DNA from 3 places in the Blastochloris tepida genome. Region 2 is predicted to be linked to each of the others. Evidence: riboswitches for the same ligand, from Rfam matches in the RefSeq annotation. Region 2 holds a riboswitch; each other region holds the start of a gene.
The links. Region 2 has a riboswitch for cobalamin ahead of BLTE_RS03455 (DUF4198 domain-containing protein). Riboswitches for the same ligand answer to the same signal wherever they lie in the genome.

Region 1 (4,418 bases), 690 kb from region 2:
GAATCGCCTAGGCCAAGAGAGATCGAGCCGAAACGCGATCTCTTTCGGCGTGACTTACGCCTGCGGCGTCTGGCACAAGCCCGCCGTCGTCATGGCCGGGCTTGTCCCGGCCATCCACGTCTTTGTTTTCAAATAGGTTTTCAAGACGTGGATGCCCGCGACAAGCGCGGGCATGACGAGTTCAATCCTGCGGCCCCCGGTAACTGCCGATCCACCGCGTTCTCGATGAGACATCCGCAGCCTGTCCATTAAGCCATTGATAGCTCAACACAGAATCAGATCCGTGAATGCCGTAGCCTTGCGGGAGAGGGTGCCGAGCGATCGTGAGATCGCGCGGCGGGTGAGGGGTGAATCTTCAAGCCCGCGTCCGCATTCACCCCTCACCCGGCTCGACCTCGCTTCGCTCGGTCTCGCCACCCTCTCCCGCAAGGGGAGAGGGAAGAAAAGGCCGCGCCAATCATTCGGAGAACCGTATCAATGGCCGAATTTGGCCTTCAGGCCGGCATAGATCACCCGGCCCGGCGCGACATAGGAGAACACTTCCTCATAGGTCTCGTCGAACAGGTTGTCGCCGCGCAGGTAGATCGTGGTGTTGGGTGTCAGGTCGTAGGAGATCAGCCCGTTGACGACCGTGTAGGCGTCGAGCGCCACGCGATTGTAGACGGTGTTGTAGGTCGGCGCCGGCCAGTAGGTGTAGTTGTCGGTCATGCCGCTGTTCTGGACGACGGCGAGCGTGGCGCGGCCGCGGCCCTCGGCGAACTTGACGATCGCGCGCAGCGAGGCCGCGTTCTGCGGAACCCGGATCGCGCCGAGCGTGGTCAGCAGCGTGGTGTCGTAGGCTTCGGCGTCGGTATAGGTGTAGCTGCCCTCGATGCTGAGCCAGGAGAGCGGGTCGGCGCGCAGCGTCACCTCGACGCCCTGACGGCTGGTCGAGATCGGCGAGTTGACCACCGTGCGGGCGGTGCCGACCGTGGCGAGGGTGATCTCGTCCTCGAGGTTCATCGAGAAATAGGTGACGTCGGCCGCCAGCCTGCCGTCGAACAGGGTCTGTTCGATGCCGAAATCCCAGCCGGTCGAGCTTTCGGGGTTCAGGCTCGGATTGGGCACGAAGTTGGAATAGTAGTAGCCGAACTGCTGCACGAAGGTCGGCTGGGTGACGCCGGTGCCGACGCTGGCGTGCAGGCGCGTGCCGTGCGCCAGCTTCTGCGAGGCGGTGAAGCGCCAAGTGGTGGCGTCCTGGAAGGCGTCAAAATCATCGTAGCGCACGGCGCCGGTCAGCGACAGGCCGGCCGGCAGGTCGATCATGTGCTCGGCGAACACGCCGGTGCGGGCGCGGGCATAGAGGTCGCCGACCGCCGGCGCCGACTGGCGGAATTCCTCGTGCTGATAGTCGGCGCCGAACGACAATGTGTTGCTGGCGCCGCCGAGCCAGGGCGTGTCGAACTTCAGCACGCTCTTGGTGTCGAAGGTGTTGCGCTGGCCGTAATAGGCCGAGTTTCCCCAGGCCGGGGAATTGTAATAGAGGTTGTTCTCGAAGGTGTTGAAGCCGACCGTCTGGATGAAGCGGCCGTCCCACAGCTTCATCGTCGCAACGGCATTGCCGATGAAGCTGTCATAGGACTGCGTGTCGGCGGTGTCCATCAGCAGGCCGTTGGTGTAGAAGTCCACATCGTCGGCCTTGGTGCCGCGGTCGGTCCAGCGGATGCCGCCCTCGACATTGAAATACTCGTTGAAATCGATGCCGGCCTTGCCGTTGACCACTGTCGAGCGGCTGCCGTCGGTTTCCGAGCCGAAGCGCGAGAAGTTGAAGCCGCGCGTGGATTCGCTCGAAACCGAGAATGCGCCATAGACCGGGCCGGTGGCGCCGCGGACCGACAGCGTGCCGCCGCCGGAATTGCGGGTGCCACCCTCGATGCGGCCGTCGAGCTGCGGCTTGGCGAGGCCGCGGCCGCTCTTGGTGATGACCGAGATCACGCCGGCCTGGGCGTTGGAGCCGTAGAGGCCGGACTGCGGGCCGCGCAGAACCTCGATGCGCTCGATGTCGTCGACCAGGAAGCCGGCGAAATCGAAGCCGCCATTCTCGACCTCGTTCACCTGGACGCCGTCGATCTGGACCAGCAGCTGATTGGGCTTCAAGCCGCGCATGCGCACCTGGGTCAGGGCGCCGGCGCCGCCGGAGGTGTTGACGGCGAGGCCCGCCGCCTCGCGCAGCGCGTCCGGCACGGTGTTGACGCCGTTGGCGCGCAGCTCGTCGCCGGTGATCACGGTGACCGCCGAGCCGACCTTGGACTCCTCGACCGGCACCTGGTTGGCGGTGATGACGACCTCGGGCAGCGACTGGTCGGATTGCGCGGCGGGCGCCGGATCGGCTGCCGACTGGGCAAGTGCAGGCAGTGCCGAAAGCGGGATCAGTGAGGTCGAGAAAAGAAGGCTCTTGAGGGCCGAGCGGACAAGGGCCGCCATGACGCGTCTCCGGGTGTCAAAGAAACGACAGGAGTCGCGGCGGCCCGGGCTCGCACCCGGCGCTGGCGTTCAGCAAGGCTTGACGAGTGGCGCATGGCCGGCCTCCGCGACAGTTCCACTGTCACCGTGCGGAGAGACCGCTCCGGTCGCGCGCCCCGCACGCCGGAAGGTGACTTGCACAGGTCGGTCTCCTGGCTCGCGGGTCTTCGCCCGTCGCCGCCTTCCCAGGGTTGTCTCCCCAGTGGCGTTCGGCGATGGGCTCTCCGCTCACAGTTGCGGGGGCAGCCTCGGATTCGGACGAGACGCGCACGCCTCCTCCTCACCGTGTTCCCTGGACCGGACGTCGTCCGGCCCACCTGCACGCCGGCAATTCACAGGTTGGTTATCGAAAAGTCAAGCACCGCCCGGCGGCGCGCGGCTGGCCGGCCGAATGCCGTGGCATTGATGCAAATGGCACCGACGGCCTTCAATCTTATGCCAACGGTCGCAGACTATAACTCGTCATGCCCGCACTTGTTGCGGGCATCCACGACTCCAAAATGTCTTTGGAAACAAAGACGTGGATGGCCGGGACAAGCCCGGCCATGACGGAGACCGACATATGTCGGTCTCCGTCGAAACCTGCCCGGCCATGACGACGGCGGGGTCATACTCGACGACAGTCGGTATTATGCCACCATGACGGGCCATGCTGCTTGCAGGGCGCGGGTGGCCTGGGTAGGCGGGGCAGGGGTAAGGCGAGGGTCTTGAGAGATGCAGGTCGTCGAGACGTCCATTCCGGGCGTATTGATCATCGAGCCGAAGGTGTTCGGCGATGCGCGCGGCTTCTTCATGGAGACGTATCAGGCGGTGCGCTACGCCGAGGCCGGCATCCTGCGGCCGTTCGTGCAGGACAATCTGTCCCGCTCGGCGTACGGCGTGCTGCGCGGCCTGCACATCCAGAACCCGAATTCGCAGGGCAAGCTGGTGACGGTGCTGCGGGGGCGGGTGCTCGACGTGGCGCTCGATGTCCGCCGCGGCAGCCCCACCTTCGGCCGGCATGTGGCGGTGGAGCTGAGCGAGGACAATCGCCGGCAGTTCTGGGTGCCGCGCGGCTTCGCCCACGGCTTCGCCGTGCTGTCGGAGAGCGCCGACTTCTTCTACAAATGCGACGATTTCTACAGCCCCACCGACGAGTTCGTGGTGCGCTGGAACGATCCGGCGCTCGGCATCGACTGGGGGATCGAGGCGCCGAAGCTGTCGGCGCGCGATGCCGACGCCGCGCCGCTGGCCGAGCTTCATGACCGCCTGCCGGTCTATGGCGAGGTGTGATGCGCATCCTGCTCACCGGCATTTCCGGACAGGTCGGCGCGGCGCTGATGCCGGTGCTCGGCCGCCTTGGCACCGTGGTGGCGGCGGATCGCGCCCGGCTCGATCTCGCCCGGCCGCAGGCGATCGCGGCCGCGCTCGATGCGCTGGCGCCCGATCTCATCGTCAATCCGGCGGCCTATACGGCGGTGGACCGTGCCGAGGACGAGCGCGATCTTGCCTTCCGCGTCAATGCCGAGGCGCCGTACGCGATGGCGCGCTGGGCGGCCGCGCGCGGCGTGCCGCTCGTCCATTTTTCCACCGACTACGTCTATGACGGGCGCGGCACGCAGCCTTGGCGCGAGGGCGACGCCACCGGGCCGCTCTGCGTCTATGGCGCCAGCAAGCTTGCCGGCGAGGAGGCGGTGCGGGCGGCCGGCGGGCCGCATCTGGTGGTGCGGACCTCGTGGGTCTATGCGGCGAGCGGCGCCAACTTCCTGCGCACCATGGAGCGGCTGGCGCGCGAGCGCAGCGAGCTGCGCGTCGTCGCCGACCAGATCGGCGCGCCGACCTCGGCCGCATTGATCGCCGATGCGCTGGCAGCGGTGCTGGCATCGGGGCAAGACGACATTGCCGGGCGCTTCGCCGCCGCTTCGGGCCTCGTTCAC
Region 2 (4,418 bases):
TGATCGAGTGGCAGGATCCGAAGATGCACGGCGGGCTCAAGCGCGTCGACCCGGCCGAGATGACGGTGACCACCGACCTTGAGACGATCAAGGCCGACGTCGTCAATGTGGTCCCGCCCCAGATGGCCGGCCGGCTCGGCCGCGATGCCGGGCTTGCCGATGAGAGCGGGTTCTGCCCGGTCGATGCCGCCACCATGCTTTCGCTGCGCGATCCGCACATCCACATCGTCGGCGACGCCGCGACCGGCGGCGAGTTCCCGAAGTCGGGCTTCGCCGCCAACAACGAGGCGAAGCAGGTGGCGATGCTGATCCGCGCCGAGTTTCTCGGCGGGCGGCGGCTGCCGGTGCGCTTCACCAATCATTGCTGGAGCACGATCGCGCCCGGCGATGCGATCAAGAATGGCGGCCGCTACGAGCCGCGCGACGGCCGCATCGTCCTGTTCGACCCCTACACCTCGCAGCGCGACGAGAGCGAGGAACTGCGTGCGAAGCAGGCGCGCGAGGCGGTCGGCTGGTATGCCGGCATGACCACCGACATCTTCGGGTGACGGAGTCAGGCGGTTTGGCGCTGGTGCGGGGGCGGTGGCGACGCGCGAACTCGCGCCGCCATCGGCGCCCGCTCAAGCGCCGCCTCAGAAACTCTCGAGACGATGTCGGAATTTGAGGTGTTGACTTGACCTGCCGGCAGGCGTCACACTTGCGCTGTCGTGGTTCTGCGGGCCCGTTGGGTCCGCGGCCAAGAGGGAATCCGGTGCGCCGAAACGCCCGCGTGGCGTTGGCAAGTCCGGGGCTGCCCCCGCAACTGTGAGCGGCGAGTCTGCGTCCACTTCGTGTCACTGGAGCCTCATCGGCTCCGGGAAGGCCGGACAAAGACGATGACCCGCGAGCCAGGAGACCTGCCGCGACGATGACGACCCTGGGCGGGGTGTCCCGGTGGTGCGCTTGCGAGTCCCGCAACTCTCCGGCGGTGGACTCTCCTGCACACGACCGCTCGGCTTCCGCCCTGATGTGAGGGGGGGACGCCGTTTGGTCTGAGTGACGCATCGGAGGGGTCCGAATAGAGCCGGTCGTTGATTTCAGATGGCGTGCATTCCGCTGGCCCGTGCTTGCGGCATGCCAGATAACGATTTGAAATCGCTAATCTATTTCAATTTTTTGCGAGAGATTTCCGTCGACGCGCTGGCGGAATGTTGTTAAGGTGAGACGTGGTTCCCGCTTCGGTGAGTCCGAACGGGATGAAAAGGGAACACGGTGCGTCGCGTTCGCGCGGCAATGCCGAGGCTGCCCCCGCAACTGTGAGCGGTGAAGATCGCCGAGAAACACCACTGGCCCGGAGGGGCTGGGAAGGTTCGGCGAGATGATGATCCGCAAGCCAGGAGACCTGCCACACCCGCTCGCTTGCGAGCGGTCTGTCGTCAGACGCCGGGGTGAGCGTCGTGCAGCATCGCGGGCACGTCGCCCGCGGGCGCCGTTGATCTCCCAAGCGTCTCCTTTCGGAGCAAGGGCCGCGCCGCGTGCCCTCGTTGGGAGACTGTTGTCGTGAAGGTGTTGAAATCCGCGCTTGCCGCAGCCGCAGCCGCAGCCGCTGTTGCGGTGTGCGCCGCGCTGCCCGCCAGGGCCCATTTCCAGCTCGTCTATACGCCTGAGGTCAATCTGGAGAAGGCCGGCGAAATCCCGCTGCTCCTGGCGTTCTGGCATCCGTTCGCCAACGGCCACGCCATGGACATGGGCAAGCCCGAGGCGTTCTTCGTGGTCCACAAGGGCGAGAAGACCGACCTGCTGGCGAAGCTCTCCCCGGTCAGTTTCCGCGGCGCGGAGAATGCGGCGGCGGCCTTCGAGACCAAGGTGCCGGTGCGCCGGATGGGCGACTACGTCTTCGTGGTGGTGCCCGCGCCCTACCTGGAAAAGAGCGAAGACAAGTTCATCCAGCAGATCACCAAATCCTTCGTCAACCAGGGCGGCGTGCCGACCGGTTGGAATGAGCCGGTCGGGCTTCCGACCGAGATCGTGCCGCTCAACAAGCCGACCAATGTGCTGGCGGGCTCGACCTTCTCAGGGGTGGTGCTGTCCGAGGGCAAGCCGGTCTCAGGCGCCGAGATCGAGATCGAATACATGGCGGCCGAGCCCGACATCGCCGCCCGCAAGGCCGGCAAGCCCAAGGCCTCGCCGCCGCCCGGCGGCGCCGTCGTCGCCATCACCGACGCCAACGGCGTCTTCACCTTCGGCATTCCCAAGGCCGGCTTCTGGGGCTTCGCCGCGCTCGGCAGCGGCCCGGTGAAGCAGCACGACGGCAAGGATCTATCGCAGGACGCGGTGCTGTGGATCCGCGCGCTTGACTTGAAATAGCACCACCGGAGGCGGGGACATGCATATTGTCGATGGCGCGCTGTCGATGCCGGTGGTGGCGGCCGGCACCGCGCTCGCGGTGGTGGGACTCGGCATCGGCCTCAAGCGCATGCCGACCGACAGGATCCCCGCCGCCGGAGTGCTGAGCGCGACGTTCTTCGTCGCCTCGCTCGTTCATGTGCCGATCGGGCCGTCGAGCGTGCACCTCATCCTCAATGGCCTGGCCGGGCTGGTGCTCGGCTGGGCGGCGTTTCCGGCGCTGTTCGTCGGGCTCTTGCTGCAGGCGGTGTTCTTCGGCTTCGGCGGCATCACCGTGCTCGGCGTCAACACCCTCAACATCGCGCTGCCGGCGGTGATCGTCGGCTATCTGTGCCGGCCCGGCATCCAGGCCGGCTCTCCGGCGGTGGCGGCGATCTGGGGCGCGGCCGGCGGCGCGCTGGCGATTGCGCTGACCACGCTCATGGTCGGCATTGCGCTCGCCGCCTCGGGCGAGGAGTTCATCCCGGCCGCCAAGCTGGTGTTCTTCGCCCACATTCCGGTGATGGCGATCGAGGCGGCGTTGACGGGCGCGGCGGTGCTGCTGGCGCGCCGGGTCAAGCCGGAGCTGTTCGCGTCACCGGCGACCGCTGGATAGGATTCAAGATCATGCAAAAGATTGCTGCAATCCTTGTTCTGGCGCTGTCGCTGGGCTGGTCCGCGCCAGCGCTGGCGCACAAGGTGGTGGCCGGCGCCTATGCCAGCGGCGATGCGATCGAGGGCGAGATCGGCTTCTCGGACGGCGAGCCGGCGAAGAATGTCCTGGTCGAGGTGTTCGGGGAGGACGGCACGAGGCTCGGCGAGGTGCGCACGAAGGAGGACGGCACCTTCGTGTTCGAACCCAAGGCGGCGGTCACCCACATCTTCCGCGCCGATCTCGGTGCCGGTCACGTCGCCGAGATCCGTGTTGAGGCGAGCGAGTTGCCGGCATCGCTGGCGAAGGGGACGCCGCCGGATAGCGCGCCACCGGCCGCCGCCGAGCCTGCGCCACCGGCTGATTCCGTTGCCATGACCGCGGCGCAGCGCGCCGTCGTCGCCGAGCTGATCCGCAACGAGATCCGGCCGCTGCGCCGCGAGGTCATCGCCTACAGGGAGAAGAACGACCTGCAGAGCATCCTCGGCGGCATCGGCTATATCGTCGGGCTGTTCGGGCTGTGGTTCTTCCTGGCAGCACGCCGCCGGACGCGGGCCGGCTGATGGGCCACGTCATCAAAGCCGACGCCGCCGCGGGGCTGCTCGATCCGGCCGCCGGGCACGGGCCGATCGCGCGGCGGGACGCGCGGCTGCGCGTCGTGGCGGCGGCGGCATATGCGGTCACGGTGGTGACGCTGACGCGACTCGACGTGCTGGCGCTGGCGCTCGCGTGTTCCCTCGCCGCGCTGCTGCTGGCCCGGCTGCCGGTAGCGCGAACCGTTCGTCAAGTGGCGGCGATGGACACCTTCATCATCGTGATGATCGCGATGCTGCCGTTCACGGTGCCCGGCGAAGCGGCGTTCGAGCTGTTCGGCCTTGTCGCGTCCTGGGACGGGTTGGCGAAGGCTGCCGCCATCGCGCTCAAGGCCAACGCGGTGGTGCTGATGGCGATGGCGCTGCTGTCGACGCTGGAGCCGGTCACGCTCGCCCGCGCCTTGCACGGCCTCGGCGTGCCGGAGCGGCTGGTGCATCTCGTGCTGTTCACCGTGCGCTATGTCGATGTGCTCGACCAGGAATATCAGAGGCTGCGGACCGCCATGCGGGCGCGCGGTTTTCGCCCCGCCAATTCGCGCCACACCTATGTCAGCTTCGGCTATCTCATCGGCATGATGCTGGTGCGGGCGCTGGAGCGCTCCGAGCGCATCCTGCAGGCAATGAAGTGCCGTGGCTTCTCCGGCCGGCTGCCGCTCGATGCGCACTGGGCGCCGGGGCGGGGAGATGTCGCGTTCGGCGTCATGTTTGCCGCGCTGATCCTGGGCCTCATGGTGCTGGAGGCGCAGGGTGGCATTGCTGCTTGAGGCACAAGGCGTGGTGTTCGGCTATCCCGGCCAGCCGGCGGTGCT
Region 3 (4,418 bases), 410 kb from region 2:
CTCAAAGCGGCCGACTTCGGGTCCCGGAGCGGCGCCGAGTGTGAGCCGGCGCCGCTCCGGGACCCGAAGTCGGCGCCCAAACTCACTCAATCTGATTCAGCCTGGTTTACACCCGGCATAGAGTGTTGCCCCAAAGGGCTCGCACCCAGCTAAGAGGCGAGTCGAATTCTGCTTCGAAGCGCGGAATCGAACAAGTCCCCGAACGGAACCTCAACAGAAATAGCTTCCCTAATTGCCTAAGCGCAACGTGAAGGTCTCCAGGCATTTGGCCACCGATTAGAACCTTGATTCGATAAGTTGAGCGTACCTCACCACCCCAACGCGCGGGCGTCGAACACCGTCTCGGTGCCGGCGTCCCAGCCGTCCCACAGGAAGTCGTCGTGCCGGCCCTCGGCGATCAGCCGGAAGGCGGTGCGCGTCTGCTCCTCATAGAACTCGCAATAGGCGCCGGTCTTCTCCATGCCGCCATTCATCTCGTGCGCCTCGGCCGGGCACGGCGAGCCGCAGAAGTGACGGATGGCGCAGGTGCGGCACGGCGCGATGTCCTCGACCCTGCGGCCGGAGACCTTTGTGAACGCCGGGCGCGCCAGCACCTCATCGATGTCGTCGGCGAACAGATTGCCGCCCTTGAAGGCGGGCAGGCCGATGAACTCGCTGCACGGGAAGAGGTCGCCGTTCGGCGCCAGCGCGAAGAACGCCCGCCCGCCGCCGCACGGCGAGATATCGCACATCAGCCGCCGCGCCGTCGGCGCCAGGATGCCGATCAGGATGTTGGCGAAGTTTGCCACCACCAGCTTGCGCCCCGTTTCGCGGTAGAGCGCGTGGCTCCGCTCCAGCGCCGCGATGAACGCATGCGCCAGCGGCGCGTCGTCGGCGCGCACGGTGCGCGCGCCCGGCAGCGTGCAGCGGATGACGTTGAGCATGCAGGCCGGCACCTCGCGGGCGTGCAGGAACTCGACCATCGGCACGAGCTGGTCGAGGTTCTCGGTCGACATGGTGCAGATGACGTTGAAGGCCGGATAGCCCTTCAGCCGCGCGATCGCCTCCACCACCTTGGCGTAGACCCCGGCGCCGTTCCAGTTGGCGCGGGTGCGGTCGGCGATCTCGGGCACCGGCGCATCCAGCGACAGGCCGATGCCGACGCCGCGGCTGGTGAGGAAATCCACCGCCTTGTCGTCGAGCAGCGTGGCGTTGGTCTGCACGCCGAAGCGGAAGCGGTCCCGGAAGGCATCGATGCCGGCAAAGATCGCGTCCTTGGCGATCATCGGCTCGGCGCCGTGGAAGATGATCTGCGGCTTGCGCCCCTCCGGCATGTGGCGGCGGAAATAGGCATCCAGTCGCGCCAGCGCATCGAGCAGCGTCGATGCGTCCATGTCGGTGCCGTCGCGGCGCATCTCGGCGGGGATGTAGCAATAGGTGCAGTTGAGATTGCAGCGCTCGGTGGCATTGACATAGACCGCCGACGGCTTCAGCCCGAACCGCAACGCCGCCATCTCGCGCGCGAAGGCATCCGCCTGCTCGCGATAGCCGTCGATGAGCGCGCCGCCGGCCAGCGTCTCTGCCAGCCGGTCCTTGGCGATCAGCGCCCAGAACGCGGTGTCGGGCGCGATCAACGCGATGTGGGTGGGATGGCCGATGTCGTAGGGCTGGAACGCCGGGCCATTGCCGCTGTTGACGAAGCGGCCCCGCGAGGGGGCCGCTCCAGGCGCCGCAAGACGCCCTGTTGCCATCAACGGCGCGTTCATTTCGCCGCCTCTTTGTCCATCAGCACGAAGTGCGACAGGCCGGTGCCCTCGGCATCGCAGCTCTTGCGGATGGCAATGACGGCCGGGCGCGGCGCGGGCGCCTCGGCGGCGGGGCGGATGGGGGTGGTGGTCTGGTCCATTCCTCGGGCTCCTGATGACGGACCGGGCGTCCGACAGCACCGCACGCAAGCGCACGGTTCTGCCGAAACCCTTTGCCATCGGATTTCGCCCGGTCAGATTGTTCCAGCAGGTCTTCTGGCTCTCGGATCAACCGCCGCCCTCAAGCCTTCCCAACGGGGTGGTCCCCATCAGTGGCCTGGCTCTCGCCCTCGAAGGCGGCGTCCCCGATTACAGCGGCGGGTCCGCCACGGAGTTTCACCGTGTTCCGGGATACTGGAACGATGGCGGCAGCTAACCCGGCCCCAACTGCGCCGTCAATCGGGGCCTTCACACGCGAAACGGCCGCGCCCGGGTGCCGGACGCGGCCGTTCGAATGGGAACACCGGTCGTCTGCTGCGGTTTCCGGCCTCAGGGCCGTAGAACCGCAGTCCGACCGCCGAAAAATCCCATTCTGATCAAGGATCTTTCGGCGAGCTTGTGTCCGGGAGCCCTGGGGGCTCTCCCGGACACCGCATTACGCCGGCTGGATGTTGTTGACCGCGACCTTGCCGCTGCGGCGGTCCTCGGCGGTGTCGAAGGCGACCTTCTGGCCCTCGGCGAGGCCGCGCATGCCGGCGCGCTCCAGCGCGGTGGCGTGGACGAACACGTCCTTGCCGCCATTGTCCGGCCGGATGAAGCCATAGCCCTTTTGATCGTTATAGAATTTCACGGTGCCCGTGATCATGGATTCCTCCCCCGGCTGCTGGAAGCACATCGATGCGGGATGCGACGCCTCCCGCGGTCTGGTTCGTCGATGTTTGGAAAGACTTGAGAACCCGCGCCCGGCAGTCGCAAGGGCGTAACGGCCCGATCGTCCGGCCAACGTCGATGCGGTCATATAGGCGCCTCCCGCGCCCGCCACAAGCGCCGGATGCCGCCATCGGCCGCATTTCCCCGCCCCACGACGAATTCTCGTCCCACGACGAATTGTTGCGGCGCGGGCCGTCTGGCGTGCTAAGAGGGCGCTTCATCCTGTGCGGCCGGTGCATGCCGGGCCGTCACCTCACCCACTCCAACCAAGATTGGATCATCGTCTTGCAGGTTCTCGTACGTGACAACAATGTTGACCAGGCGCTGAAGGTTCTCAAGAAAAAGATGCAGCGCGAAGGCATCTTCCGCGAAATGAAGCAGCGGCGGTCCTACGAGAAGCCATCGGAGCGCAAGACCCGCGAGAAGGCCGAGGCCGTCCGCCGCATGCGCAAGGCCGCCCGCAAGCAGGCCCAGCGCGAGGGTCTCCTGCCGGCGCCGAAGAAGCCGCTGCGCGATGCCCGCGGCCGTCCCGGCTTCGGACCGCGTCCGTCCGGCTTCGGACCGCGCCCGGCTGCGCCGGCCACGGCGGCCGGCGTTTGAGCCGGCCTGCGGCGCGGGCAGCGCGCCCGATTGTCGCAGCGCGCCCTCTGAATTCAGACTAATTCAATATAATACCTCCGCAGGGGCGGAATATAGGTATCTTGAAACCTATATTCCGCCCCTACGCGCAAACACCCGATGTCAGCGCCCGCAGACAATGCTAACTGCGTGCGCCGTGGGCATCGCAGTGCCGAGAATCGCAGTGCCGAGACTTGCGCCACGGGGATTTGTGTCCGGGGTTTGCGCTCTCGCGTTCTCTGCTGCCCACCGACAAGACGCTCGACATCACCTGTTCGACGCGGCGAAGCCCACACTCCCGAGGGTTCCGTTGCATCGATCCCGCCCCCGCTCTGGCGGCTTCGAGTTCCGGACACGCGACCATGCAGCTTCAGCTTCCGCAGAACCAGATCGTGCAGGCCACCGGCTCCGGGCCTGCCCAGACCCAGTACACGCTGACGATCTCCTGTCCCGACCGCATCGGCGTGGTGGCGGAGGTCTCAGGCTTCCTCGCCCATCACGAGTGCTTCATCACCTCGTCCCAGCATTTCGGCGACACCGAGACCGGCCAGTTCTTCATGCGCACGGCCTTCCTGCTGCCGCCGGGCATGTCGTTTGCGGACCTGACGCCGAAATTCACGCCGATCGGCAACAAGTTCCAGATGCGGTGGTGGTTCCACGACGAGGCGCGCCGGGATCGCGTGCTGCTCATGGTCTCGAAGCAGGGCCACTGCCTCAACAACATGCTCTATCTCTATCTGAGCGGCAGCCTGGGCATCGAGATTCCGGCCATCGTCTCCAACCACCGCGACCTGGAGCAGATGAGCGGCTGGCACCGCATCCCGTTCTATCACCTGCCGGTCACCAACGAGACGCGCGCCCTGCAGGAAGAGAAGATCATCAAGCTGGTCGATGACCTGAAGATCGACCTCGTGGTGCTCGCCCGATACATGCAGATCCTGTCGCCCCGGCTGTGCGAGGCGCTGGCGTGGCGGGCGATCAACATCCACCACTCGTTCCTGCCGAGCTTCAAGGGCGCCATGCCCTACCATCAGGCCCACGCCCGCGGCGTGAAGCTGATCGGCGCCACCGCCCACTACGTCACCAAGGATCTCGATGAGGGTCCGATCATCGAGCAGGACGTCGAGCGCGTCGACCACACGCTGA

Region 1: linked by a shared signal. The riboswitch ahead of BLTE_RS06825 (TonB-dependent receptor plug domain-containing protein) and the one ahead of BLTE_RS03455 (DUF4198 domain-containing protein) in region 2 are both predicted to bind cobalamin.
Region 3: linked by a shared signal. The riboswitch ahead of cbpA (modified peptide precursor CbpA) and the one ahead of BLTE_RS03455 (DUF4198 domain-containing protein) in region 2 are both predicted to bind cobalamin.

Annotation. Positions count from the first base shown of each region.
Region 1 is NZ_AP018907.1:1,461,691-1,466,108, forward strand. Features, by position in the region: gene BLTE_RS06825 (TonB-dependent receptor plug domain-containing protein) at 475-2,463, opposite strand; cobalamin riboswitch at 2,628-2,838, opposite strand; gene rfbC (dTDP-4-dehydrorhamnose 3,5-epimerase) at 3,217-3,774, shown strand; gene rfbD (dTDP-4-dehydrorhamnose reductase) at 3,774-4,418, shown strand, end outside.
Region 2 is NZ_AP018907.1:770,095-774,512, forward strand. Features, by position in the region: gene BLTE_RS03450 (NAD(P)/FAD-dependent oxidoreductase) at 1-548, shown strand, start outside; cobalamin riboswitch at 692-918, shown strand; cobalamin riboswitch at 1,190-1,403, shown strand; gene BLTE_RS03455 (DUF4198 domain-containing protein) at 1,540-2,346, shown strand; gene cbiM (cobalt transporter CbiM) at 2,366-2,980, shown strand; gene BLTE_RS03465 (transthyretin-like family protein) at 2,992-3,579, shown strand; gene cbiQ (cobalt ECF transporter T component CbiQ) at 3,579-4,373, shown strand; gene BLTE_RS03475 (energy-coupling factor ABC transporter ATP-binding protein) at 4,357-4,418, shown strand, end outside.
Region 3 is NZ_AP018907.1:356,044-360,461, reverse strand. Features, by position in the region: gene cbpB (peptide-modifying radical SAM enzyme CbpB) at 309-1,745, opposite strand; gene cbpA (modified peptide precursor CbpA) at 1,742-1,885, opposite strand; cobalamin riboswitch at 1,974-2,158, opposite strand; gene BLTE_RS01535 (cold-shock protein) at 2,380-2,589, opposite strand; gene rpsU (30S ribosomal protein S21) at 2,940-3,254, shown strand; gene purU (formyltetrahydrofolate deformylase) at 3,635-4,418, shown strand, end outside.